4 regions of the Clostridium nitrophenolicum genome follow, and region 3 is predicted to be linked to each of the others. Evidence: riboswitches for the same ligand, from Rfam matches in the RefSeq annotation. Region 3 holds a riboswitch; each other region holds the start of a gene.
What was found. Region 3 has a riboswitch for ZMP and ZTP ahead of ACZ5N4_RS22865 (hypothetical protein). Riboswitches for the same ligand answer to the same signal wherever they lie in the genome.
Positions count from the first base shown of each region.

Region 1: linked by a shared signal. The riboswitch ahead of ACZ5N4_RS18300 (DnaD domain-containing protein) and the one ahead of ACZ5N4_RS22865 (hypothetical protein) in region 3 are both predicted to bind ZMP and ZTP.
Region 2: linked by a shared signal. The riboswitch ahead of ACZ5N4_RS18150 (phosphoribosylaminoimidazolecarboxamide formyltransferase) and the one ahead of ACZ5N4_RS22865 (hypothetical protein) in region 3 are both predicted to bind ZMP and ZTP.
Region 4: linked by a shared signal. The riboswitch ahead of ACZ5N4_RS10895 (formate--tetrahydrofolate ligase) and the one ahead of ACZ5N4_RS22865 (hypothetical protein) in region 3 are both predicted to bind ZMP and ZTP.

Region 1 covers NZ_AP042469.1:3,865,123-3,868,316, reverse strand. The annotation lists gene ACZ5N4_RS18305 (HAL/PAL/TAL family ammonia-lyase) at 1-1,232, shown strand, start outside; ZMP/ZTP riboswitch at 1,385-1,466, shown strand; gene ACZ5N4_RS18300 (DnaD domain-containing protein) at 1,818-2,255, shown strand; gene ACZ5N4_RS18295 (hypothetical protein) at 2,999-3,194, shown strand, end outside.
Region 2 covers NZ_AP042469.1:3,826,240-3,829,433, forward strand. The annotation lists gene ACZ5N4_RS18150 (phosphoribosylaminoimidazolecarboxamide formyltransferase) at 160-1,335, opposite strand; ZMP/ZTP riboswitch at 1,387-1,468, opposite strand; gene ACZ5N4_RS18155 (tRNA dihydrouridine synthase) at 1,582-2,547, opposite strand; gene ACZ5N4_RS18160 (LGFP repeat-containing protein) at 2,797-3,194, shown strand, end outside.
Region 3 covers NZ_AP042469.1:4,817,388-4,820,581, forward strand. The annotation lists gene ACZ5N4_RS22845 (H-type small acid-soluble spore protein) at 1-48, opposite strand, end outside; gene ACZ5N4_RS22850 (hypothetical protein) at 89-223, opposite strand; gene ACZ5N4_RS22855 (CPC_1213 family protein) at 282-443, opposite strand; gene ACZ5N4_RS22860 (putative NPN-dependent ornithine cyclodeaminase) at 675-1,760, shown strand; ZMP/ZTP riboswitch at 1,944-2,026, shown strand; gene ACZ5N4_RS22865 (hypothetical protein) at 2,003-2,215, shown strand; gene ACZ5N4_RS22870 (DUF6483 family protein) at 2,530-3,189, shown strand.
Region 4 covers NZ_AP042469.1:2,319,327-2,322,520, reverse strand. The annotation lists gene ACZ5N4_RS10895 (formate--tetrahydrofolate ligase) at 1-1,388, opposite strand, end outside; ZMP/ZTP riboswitch at 1,484-1,568, opposite strand; gene ACZ5N4_RS10890 (sensor histidine kinase) at 1,741-2,649, opposite strand; gene ACZ5N4_RS10885 (ABC transporter permease) at 2,840-3,194, opposite strand, start outside.

The sequences.
Region 1 (3,194 bases), 950 kb from region 3:
GAATATTATTGATGATGCTTCTAAATCTAGGACAAGGATATTCTGGTGTACAGCTTAGTACTTTAGAAATGATTGCTGCTTTGCTAAATAACGACATAACACCATTTGCTCCAGGACAAGGCTCAGTTGGTTACTTAGCGGTAGAGGCTCACATTAGTATGGTGTTAATAGGTGAAGGAAAAGCTTGGTATAAAGGAGAGCTTCTAAAGGGTAGAGAGGCATTAACAGCAGTTGGGATGATACCAGTTGAGCTAGGATGTAAAGAGGGACTAGCATTAGTTTCCGGTACAACTTCAGTCACAGCCTTTGCGGCATTGGCGCTATATGATGCAATAAAGGCAGCAAAAACAGCGGATATCGTTGGCTCTATGAGTTTAGAAGCCTTAAAAGGTACTGTTAGAGCCTTTGATCCGCGATTGCAGTCCGTAAGGCCACATGAAGAGCAAGTAATGACAGCTAAAAATATATTAAGAATACTGGATAAAAGTGAAATTGCTTTAAAATATAAAGATTATAGGCTTCAGGATGCACTGTCCTTGAGGTGTATGCCGCAGCTTCATGGAGCTGCTAAGAAAACATTAAAGGACGCCGCAAAAACTATATTTATTGAAATGAACTCTTGCTGTGATAACCCTATTATATATCCGCTTGACAAAGATGGAATAGCATTAATGGGATGTAATGCAGATGGTTCTTATGTAGGAATAGAAGCAGATTCCAGTTGCATTGCAATGACAAGCCTTGCAAAAATGTCAGAAAGAAGAATAGATAGGCTTGTTAATCACCATGTTAGCGAGCTCCCAGCATTTTTGATAGAAAAATCAGGACTAAATAACGGACTTATGATTCCTCAATATACTGCTGCAGGGCTACTCGGAGAAATGAGAATATTATCAACTTCATCAACAATAGATAATACTCCAACCTGCTGCAACCAGGAAGATTATGTAAGTATGAGTTACAATTCCTCAAAGAAAGCTTACCAGTGTTCAAAACTTTTAGAGAATATACTAGCCATCGAGCTTTTAAATGCTGCACAAGCATTAGATTTCTTAAAACCGTTAAATCCATCACCAGCTACAAAGGCAGTATATAATTTGATTAGAGAAGAAGTGCCTAAACTAGAAGAAGATCAATATCTATATCCATTTATTAAGTATATACACGAACAAATACATGAAGGACATGTTTTGAATACAGTTGAAGATGTTATAGGAAATTTGGAATTTTAGTAAAAGTTTTATACTAATGTAATAGTTATAGGGGATGAGTTAACGCTAGCACTCCCTATAATAATGATGTGTAGTATTGATATAAGGGGTGATCTATTTTATTAAGTTGACTTAGTATTGTATATGATATATAGTTAAATAAAAAAGAATAAAAACAATCATGTAACTGGCGGAAATGGAGTTTACCATAGGGAGCATGATTGAAGAAGAATATCGACCACCTGGGTAAATATGAATTTATCCAGGTGGTTTTTGTTTTAATTTATCCGATATCTACTGCCACTAATACCACAACGCACTCTGTGAAAGCGATTCGCACCAAATCAGAGATTTAGGCTCTCTGCTTTTCTTAAAGTTGGGGATAGCTGGCGCTACGACCCTGGATAACGCCTTCTAAGTGCTAAAGACACTAAGAAGCCTGTTAATAAGCTTCAGATGGAGTTTGTCTACAACCACTGGGCAAGTTTGCCCGTTAATGCCATTTAGACATTTAACCTCCACCTGAAGCCAAGAATCCTGTTTATGATTAATTTTGATTAATATAGGAGCTAATTTTAGAAAAAATAATAAGACATAATTCTATCTTTGTATAAGGTAACATTTGATGAAAAGAGTAGGGAAATTTTAAACCCTTATGAAGGGGCTTATAAGGATCTAGGGGAAAAAGAAACAAAAAAATCTTCTTCTAAAAAAGAAAAACCAGCAAGTAGAAGCAAAGGAAAAAATAAAGAAAAGAGGATAAGCAGAATTTTATTGAAGTTTAATAAAAATATTCACCAGGCAACTAAAAGAGATAAGGAAAAAATACGGCTTTGGAGTAGTAGTCTTGAAGAAGGAGTTATAATTGCTGCTATAAGCGAAGCTGTTAAGTATAATGCAAGGCATATTGGATACATTGAAACTGTTATTAAAAACTGGATGGAGCAGGGAATAACTACAATGGAGAAGCTTAATAAGAGTAAGGAAAAGCCTGATAGGTCTATTAATAGGTGCAATGTAGAAGCATATGTGTATATAGACTAAATTTTGTTTTGGATATAGAAAAAATGTATCAGTAAGCGATGCTCAATGGCTGAATGCAACTAAAGCAGCAGCTATCTTAAAGCATCAAGTATAAAATTTACGATATGACTTTTTTCAAGAGCAATAGATTGCAGAGGTGATTACAGGTTCATACTTTCTGGCTTAAGGGAATCAAGAAGTATAGAGCTTCTCATTATCCATATATCAATTAGGATAATAATGGGCAGTTGATATAGCAAATATAAGCATAAATATCTCTATAATTAATATACTAATAGTCTATGTTGACTTCTAAGGCAGGCTTTCTTTTTATTGATATTTATGTTCCAATAAATGTATAATAGATTTGTTAAGTTAGTACGGATTTGTAACTAAATACGAAGGAAGTGCTAGTGTGAAATATATAAAGAAGTATAAGAAATTATTTCACATATTTATAGTAATAATTTCAGTAATAGCATTATTTTTGGAATTGCCAAGGATTACATATAACATCAATTATAGAGGATATTAAAAATAGTAAGTTAGAAATTTTTTTGAATTATAATGTAACATGCGTATAAGCAATAAGACTAATAAAGCCTGGTATAACTAAAAAAGTAATTAAGGAACAGACTCTTATGTTTCTGTTGACAAAAAGCTAACAATAGCTTATCATATAAATGAGAATGATTATCGTTATGAGTGAATTATTAAATTGTTTTAAGATGAGTTCTAAAATCTTGTGAAGGGGATTGGGGATTATGGTAACAGAAAATTATTCCTTAGAGTATATTACTGAAATAGAATTAGAATCAATACGTAACTTTGCAATTAAAGAATGCTTCGAAATCATTTTGGAAGAAACAGAATATTTTTTTGAAAGTAAAGAACATTTGATAGGCATTTTTACTGAAGGAATAGATTTTTCAAAATTAAACCCAAAGTGTTTGCAAGAAA
Region 2 (3,194 bases), 990 kb from region 3:
ATAATTTATCCGATGACTTACCCGCTCTAATACTCCCATCTTCTTCAAGTGGGAGTAAAGAGCGGCTATGTCCCTGGATAACGACTTCTAAGCTTCAGATGGAGTTAAAACTCCACCTGAAGCTTAGAATTCTGTTTATAATTCTTAAAGTCTTTGATTTTAATGATGGAATAGCCTTAGTCCAGAATAAACCATAGCAATATCATATTCATTACATGCATCTATTACTATATCGTCTCTTACTGATCCACCAGGTTGAACAATGTATTTTACTCCACTTTGAGCTGCTCTGTCAATGTTATCTCTAAATGGAAAAAATGCATCTGACCCCAATGAAACTCCAGTTAAATTGGATAACCATTCTGCCTTTTCTTCCTTCGTCAATCTATTAGGTATTTCTTTAAATACATTTCCCCATTCTTTCATTTCCATTGGAGTAATATCATCTCTAAGGTATTGATCTATAGCATTGTCTCTCTCTGGCGTTGAAATACCTTCTTTAAATGGTAGGTTAAGCACAGCAGGATGCTGTCTCAAGTACCAAATATCTGCCTTTGATCCAGCTAATCTTGTACAATGTATACGGGACTGCTGTCCTGCACCGACACCAATTACTTGTCCATCTAATACAAAACAAACAGAATTAGACTGAGTATACTTTAACGTAATCATTGATATAAGCAAATCTCGTCTCGCTTCCTCTGTAATATTTTTATTATTAGTTACTATGTTATTAAGCATATCTTTATTTGCTAAAATGTCATTTCTCTTCTGTTCAAAGGTTATTCCATAAATTTTTCTTGTTTCTATCTCTTCTGGTTCGTAATCCCAATCCATTTGGATTATACAATAGTCACCTTTTTTCTTCTTCTTCAAAAGCTCTAGAGCTTCATCTGTATATCCTGCTGCAATTATTCCATCTGAAACAGATCTACTCAAAATTGTAGCAGTAGGTAAATCAACAACATCGCTTATTGCCGCCCAATCACCAAAGGAAGACATTCTATCTGCCCCCCTTGCCCTTGCATAAGCAGCAGCGACAGAAGTTAACTCTATGTCCTCAACAAAATATGACTTTTTCAATACATTGCTTAAAGGCACTCCTACTGCAGCACCTGCTGGACTTACATGCTTAAAAGATGCTGCAGCTGGAAGCTTCGTTGCTTGTTTTAATTCCTTTACTAACTGCCATGAGTTAAAAGCATCCATAAAATTGATATAACCTGGATTTCCGTTTAAAATTTTAAAAGGTAATTTTTCGCCTTTTGTATAAACTCTAGCTGGCTTTTGATGAGGATTACATCCATACTTAAGTACAATTTCAAAATCTTTCATAAAAACAACCTCCAAAAATAAATTAAAACAAAAAAACCGCCTGGATAAATTCATATTTACCCAGGCGGTCGATATTCTTCTTCAATCATGCTCCCTATGGTGAACTCCATTTCCGCCAGTTACATGATCCTTTTTATTCTTTTTTATTTAAGTATATCTTATAGATATAGTGTAGTCAATAATAAAAGAGTCTCTGTCTCCTTATCCTTTGGACAATTTAAGTAAAACATAATTACACTATATAATTTAATATTGATTGTAAAATAATCCAGCCCCTTCTATGATTTCCTGTTCTGCAAATAAACTTAACACAGCTGCATTATAATCACTTAACTTTTGTGACTTCTTTATTTTTTTAACATATTTTTTATTATCTGAGAAAATGTAAATCATATAACCCCATAGTTCTTTCATTCTAAACATTGCATTTTTCTCTTCATTATATACTTCTATGTATGTATTTAAAATTTCATCATGAAAATCTTTTAAAACTTTTTTATCTAAATTAGTATTATTTTTTATGGAATCCATTAACCCCGGATTGGCTAGTATACCTCTCCCAAACATAACTGTTTTTAGCTCTGGAAAAGCTTTAATTAATTTATCATGATCTTCAACAGTAAAAATATCACCATTATAACATACTGGATTAGTACTTAAAGATAATGCATCTTTAAACACCTCTAAATTAGGTTTATTTCCATAAAAATCTTTTTGTGTTCTAGGATGAATAATTAATTCTTCTATAGGATATTTATTATAAATTTTTATTAACTCATAAAATTCTTCTGGACTATCTTTTCCTATTCTAGTTTTTATAGAAATTTTCATATCATCTATTTTAAATATTTCATCTAAAAACATATCCAGTTCTTCTCTTTTGGCCAGAAATCCTGATCCTCTATTTTTTGAAACAACCGTTCCAGAAGGACAGCCTAAATTTAAATTAACTTCGTTATAACCTAATTGTTGTAATTTTGTAGAAGTAGTAATAAAACCTTCTGAATCGTTAGTAAGTATTTGAGGCACTATATTCATTCCTTTATTATTTTCAGGCAAAATATCTCTTAATTCTTTAGTTTTAAGGCTTGTACTTTTATTTGGAATAATAAAAGGTGTAAAGTATTTATCAATATTACTAAAAAATTTTTCATAAGAATTTCTATATATGTATCCCGTAATTCCTTCCATTGGTGCTAAATAGTATTTCATTTAATAACTCCTTTATAAATATTCTAAAAACATTATATCAGCCTTCTTTTTTCTTATCTACTTAATATTTATGATTATGTTCAAGTTGCTGGTACAAAGACGTAAGGTTTCATGCCGCGCTTTGGTTATTCAGAAATAACCTTTATGTAGTCTAAGAATCTATTGAAAAACAAATTTCTCGGCTGGTAGTAACCTAATTAAATTTACAGAATAATATAAATTGATTAATTTTAAGAGGAGATATATATAATGTTCATAAGATATCTTTACCTTAATTATTCAAACTTAGAAACATATCCTTTCCCGGAGTTAAATGATTTTGAAAGGACAATAGATTCATATAGGGTTTCGCCTATAGATACAAAGTATGGTGAATTGGGAGGTAATCAGAGTCCATTAGGACCTCCTATTGAGCCTGAGCAGCCAACTCCTGATGGTATAGGCCGTTATAGGCGTTTTAAATGTGGAAATATTTATTGGTCACCTGCTTACGGAGCTCATGAGGTACATGGAGCTATCCTTCGAGAATATGAAAAGCAGGGAGAGACAAAAAGTATGCTTGGATTTCCTATTACAGATCAGGCTGCTTTAGTTGGGGTATCAGGTGGTGTAATAAGCAATTTTCAAGGTGGAAACATCATCTATGA
Region 3 (3,194 bases):
TATATTCTCCGGTGAGCTCATTATTTCTTTAACTCTTTCTATATCCATAATAAATTACCTCCACCTTTTGCAAATATATCCAAACAGTTTAATCTGCACTCCAATTTTCCTTAGTATTTTTCCCATTTTTATGCTCTGCCTTATATTTTGCACTTCTTGAATGATATTTCGCACTATTAGGGTCATCTGACCACTTTTTAGGTTGCTTGTTTCTATTTTCCATAAAAACTCTCCTTTTACTCATTATTTATATAAAAATTATATTTCTGTATAATAAATTACTACTCTTCATCTAATCTTACTAATGAGTCCAAATGTTTTTCCGATTGTGTGCCAAACTTTGCTCTTGAACTTTCATCTTGTGGACTGTGATCTATATGTTTTTTTCTAAATCTTCCATCTTCTTTTTTATTATTATTTGTGTACTTCATTTTGTTTTGCATACACATCTCTCCTTTCTAGTACTAGCTTTTCCTCTATGGTTGTTTTTATGCTTAAAGAATAAACCTTCAAGTATAGTTAAAGAATATAATTATATTGGTCATATGTATTAACATTTTATATATTTTATATATTTTATATTTACTACTAAACAGTACTTTGATAAAATTTTATCTACTAGATACTATATTAAATAAGTTAAACACTTAAATTTTTTATATGGAGGTACTTTTATGAGCTTTAAATTACCTGAATATCATTCACCAAATTTTGCAAAAGAACCTTTTATATCAGCTCCTAACGTTAAAACTGAAAGAGTTACATTAAAAGGAATAGCTCCTGATAACTATCACGCAACATCAATATATCCTGAATACTTTAAGATAGATGAAGAGTGGATTCTTGCTTCTGAGAGCCGCATGGATTGTGTTGTAGTTGTTAACGAAAATAAAAAATTAGATATTAAAGAATTTAGGAATTTAAATGTTGGAGACAATGTTGTTATAGGTAGAAGAGAAAATGCTGAAGATGGAATATTTGTATATGTTGATGGTTTTAAACATGATTCAGCCGAAGAACAGTCTTTTGCATTTAGATCTGGCAGAACAAGAGAGAGTTCATATTCAAAGGATTATGATAGTTTGTATGAACTATTAAAATATGAAAAGGATAACGGATACATATTATGGGTTTTAGGACCTGCAGTTATATTTGACCATGATTCAAAAAATGCTATGTCTCAATTAATAGATAATGGTTATGTTGACGCCATTTTTGCAGGAAATGCATTGGCAACACACGATTTAGAAGGTTCAGTATTAAAAACTGCTTTGGGCCAGGACATCTATACACAATATTCAGTTTTCAATGGTCATTATAATCATATCGATATTATTAATAGAGCTAGACGTGCAGGTTCATTAGAAAAATTCGTTGAAAGTGAAAATATTACAGATGGAGTAGTTTATACCTGTATAAAAAACAATATTCCTCTGGTATTAGCTGGCTCAATAAGGGATGATGGGCCTTTGCCTCCTGTCATTGCAAATGTTTATGATGCCCAAGATGCCATGAGGATTCACTGTAAAAAGGCTACCACTGTTATCTGTCTTGCAACACAACTTCACACTATAGCTACAGGAAATATGACACCAATGTATAAAGTTGAAAATGGCAAAATAAGACCAGTTTATATATATACTGTAGATATATCAGAATTTGGAGTAAATAAACTTAGAGATAGAGGAAGTTTGGAAGTAACTTCAGTTGTTACCAATGTTCAAGATTTCCTCGTTAATATAGCTAATAATTTAGTTTAAAGAAAAATAGATTTTAGAGCAATTGAAATATTTAACTCTAAAATCTATTTTTTGTTTAAATTGAATTTTTTAGATTTAGTAATTGACATAAATTAAATTATTGGTTACTATTATAATATAATTAAAAAAAGTCAAAAAATTTTTAACTTAAGTTGCAATATTTAGTATTTATATTATCTTTATAATTAGTCACATTACTGGCGGAAGTGGAGTTTACCATGGGGAGTGTGATTTGTAAAAAAATGCCGACTGCCTGGGCAAAATGTCCAGGTGGTATTACGCTTTTTGATGCCTTCTATACTACTAGTAAACTATTTTTAATAAGAGTTTCAGAATATGCTGTTCACTTCAATAGATTAACTAAAGAACAACAAAAAGAAGTTATAAGCAGAACTTTCCACGAAAAAAATTTAGCCCAAAAATTAAACTTTCCAATCCCCTTCCGGAAAGTTTAATTTAACCTAATAAAACCTAAAACCTAAAAATACATCCTTAAGCTACTTTGTTTAAGGGTGTATTTTTAATTTTAATAATTGGATGTCTGCTTATATGAATTATTATCCACTTGATATATAATAATAGTGATATAAAATGCAACTTTGGGATGTTAAAGTCCTAAATGGACTTTAATGGGTAATTTTGCTAGGTAAAAGTTCTAAATGAACTTTTACGGGTAACTTGTGAGCGGAAGCGAAAATATTAAGTTACCCAGTACCCGAAGGGAAACAAGCAAAATTACCCAGTGTTCCGACTAAAAGGAGGATTCAATATGTTAAAATCAAGTCTTACATCTGAACTGGTTAAGAAGTTTACTAAAGCCTTGGAAAAAATATTAGAGTATAAAAATAATGATAAGAATGAAGAAGCACTTTCCGTAATTGATGACACTTTTAAGGAAATATTCAGACTTAGTTCTAAGTTTTTCAGTTCTTTTTCAGACGAAAACTTAATGGATATGATTAAAACTGATGGAACATTAAATGCAGATAAGTGTATAATGATGGCAAAACTTTTGGAGGAAGAGGGAGAAATCTATGAATCTCAAGGTAACCATAATGAAGCCTTTTATTTAGATTTAAAAGCTTTAAATTTATTATTAGAAGCATACATAAATAAGGATAACAATTGTGATCTTCAAAGCTACTTTTCAGATATAGATTTAATAATAGAAAAGATATCAGATTATAAATTACCAATTTCACTTGAAAATAAAATATTAGATTATTATATTAAAATTGATAAGTATGATAAAGCAGAAGATATGCTTTATGATATTCTTAAACACAATAATTTTGATGAAGATTCTATAAAAAAAGGAATTGCTTTTTATGAGCTTTTACTTACAAAAGACGATGAATCTTTAGATAATAGCAACCTTCCTAGAGAAGAAATAAACGACTCTTTACAACAGCTAAAAAGAAAGCTATAGTGAAA
Region 4 (3,194 bases), 2.5 Mb from region 3:
ACACCATCAGCTCCATATATCTTTTGAGATATAGCTCTTATTTTATCTCTTATTGGAAGTTCAACATCATAAGAGAATTGGAATTCATTTTCGCCTGCTTCTATTAATCTAACTACTTCTTTAGCTACTTCAACTCCACCTTCTCCGCCTTTTGCCCAAACTTCTGAAAGTTTAACATTAACTCCTAATTCCTTACACTTTGTTTCAACTAGTTTCAACTCTGCTTCTGTATCAGTTGGGAATGCATTTATTGCTACTACTGCTGGCAATTTATATACTTTAGTTATATTTTCAACGTGTTTTAATAAGTTTGGAAGTCCTTTTTCAAGAGCTTCTAAGTTTTCATTATTTAATTCAGCCTTTGGTACTCCTCCATTGTATTTTAGCGCTCTTACTGTAGCAACTATTACAACAGCATCTGGTTTTAATCCAGCCATTCTACATTTAATGTCTAGGAACTTTTCAGCTCCAAGGTCAGCACCGAATCCTGCTTCTGTAACTACATAATCAGCAAAATGAGTAGCCATTCTTGTAGCCATTATTGAGTTACATCCATGAGCTATATTTGCAAATGGTCCACCATGTACAAATGCTGGTGTTCCTTCAAGTGTTTGAACTAAATTTGGTTTTAAAGCATCTTTAAGTAATGCAGCCATAGCACCGTGAGCATTTATTTGTCCAGCTGTTACTGGAGCTCCACTTCTTGTATAACCTACAACTATTCTAGCTAATCTTTCTTTTAAATCATTTATGTCAGTTGCTAAACAGAATATAGCCATTATTTCTGAAGCAACAGTAATGTCAAATCCATCTTCTCTTGGCATTCCATTTGCTTTTCCACCCATACCATCAACAACAAATCTTAATTGTCTGTCGTTCATGTCAACGCATCTTCTCCAAACAATTCTTCTTGGGTCGATATCTAAAGCGTTTCCTTGATATATATGGTTGTCTATCATTGCAGCTAAAAGGTTGTTTGCTGCACCTATTGCATGGAAATCACCTGTAAAGTGAAGGTTTATATCTTCCATTGGAACAACTTGAGCGTATCCGCCGCCTGCTGCTCCTCCTTTTACTCCAAATACAGGTCCTAGTGAAGGTTCTCTTAATGCAACTATTGTATTTTTACCTATTTTTGATAAAGCATCTGCTACACCTATTGATGTAGTAGTTTTTCCTTCACCTGCTGGTGTTGGATTGATTGCTGTACATAATATTAACTTACCATTTTTTCCTGGTGTTTTCTTCAAAAGATTGTAATCTACTTTTGCTTTATATTTTCCATAAAGCTCTATGTCGTCCTCGGAAACACCTATTTTTGAAGCAATTTCCCTAATGTCTTGTGGTTTACACTCCTGCGCTATTTCGATATCTGATTTAAAACCCATTTCAAAATACCTCCATCTCTAATTTTTCTTTTATTTTTTATTCCTATTTTAATTAAAGATGTCCAGGAGTTAACAAAAAAACGTAAAACCCCCTGGACATTTGCCCAGGCGGTCGACATTCTACTTTACAAGTCACACTCCCTGTGGTAAACTCCACTTCCGCCAGTTATGTGACTCTTTTGTTTAAAAATTTTTTAAACATGCATGTAATTGTGAATTTTTCAATTATATTTTATATATTAAAGGATAATGTAAATTATGTCAATCTATAAATATAAAGACAAAATCAAATCCAATCTTTCTTAAAAAATGAACAGCAGTCTTTAATCAAATATAAATATATAAAATAATATTATTCTATGTATTTCCATTCGCATATTATAGAGAGCCTATTTTGTTCACACCTTGAGGTTATGAGTCCATCCATCTTTTCCATTAAACTTCTTACAATAGAAAGACCAAGTCCTGCTCCTTGTCCTTTTCTCACCTTATCTGCCATATAAAATCTATCAAACATATGTAATACATCTTTTTCATCAATGCTTGTGCATATATTGGAGATTTTTAAAATAACTTTATCATTGGATTCTTCTAAATTTATTTCTATGTCTTTTTCTGCATATTTTAATGTATTAGAAATTAAATTATCTATTATTCTCTCTAAACTGTCCATATCACTCATTATAAAAATTGGTTTATCCAAAATATTTATCTTTGGTTCAAGTCCTTTGCTTTGAAAAGCTTCATAAAATGATAAGATTTCATCACGTACTACATTAGTTAAATTTACTTTTGTCATATCTAGTTCATAATCTTCACTTTCTATTGAAGCTAACTCAAAAAAATCATTTACAAGTACATTTAATTTATTAGTTTTATTTTTAAGTATATCCAGTGCTTCTTTTTTATCTATTTCATCATTTTGAAGTAACTTTAAATATCCTATTATTGAAGTTAATGGGGTTCTTAAATCATGAGACATATTAGCTATTCCTTGTTTTAATGTATTTTCAAATATTATCTTTTCTTGTTCATTTCTTTTATAGAGTTCTAAGTACTCATTAATCCGCAAAGCAAGCTCTTCTATATCTTTATCTACTATTTGAGTACTAATCTTTTTGTTTGTTTTTCTCTCTTTAAAGGCTCTAATCTGATTAGTAATATCTCGTATTTGTCGCTTATATGAAAATAATTTAATCCACATTGCCATTAAAAATATAATCATAAAAATCACCATTAAAATAATAGCTAATAAGTACATCTCAATTCTCCTAATTTATATAATAAATTTTTTATCCGATGACTACCCGTTCTAATACTCCCATTGCACTCTGCGAAAGCGATTCGCACCAAATCATCACACCTGTGTAAGAGACTATCTCAAAATCGAAGATTTTGGATATCTGCTTAACATTTGGTCTCTCTGAAGCCAAGAGCTCTGTTTATCTTAATTACTTAATATCCTCATGTTTTACATATAATAGGCTTACTCCAATTGTTATTATAAAAGTTATCACTGATGAAATTATTCCAATTATGATATCTGACTTTGGTGCAAATCTAGCTATTGCTCCTTCACCAATGACAAAAGGACATGCGTATGTAGCTATAATTGAAATATATGATGTAAAAGATAATGCTGAAAAGGGTAATATAAATAAAATTGGTGAAACAACTGTACACAAATTACTCTTTGTTATTATGGCAATCATAGCAACTATAGATATTGTTGCTACATTATACATTATTCCAATAACAACTACTCTAATTAGGTATAATATAGTGCTATAATTTAAAGCTTCACAA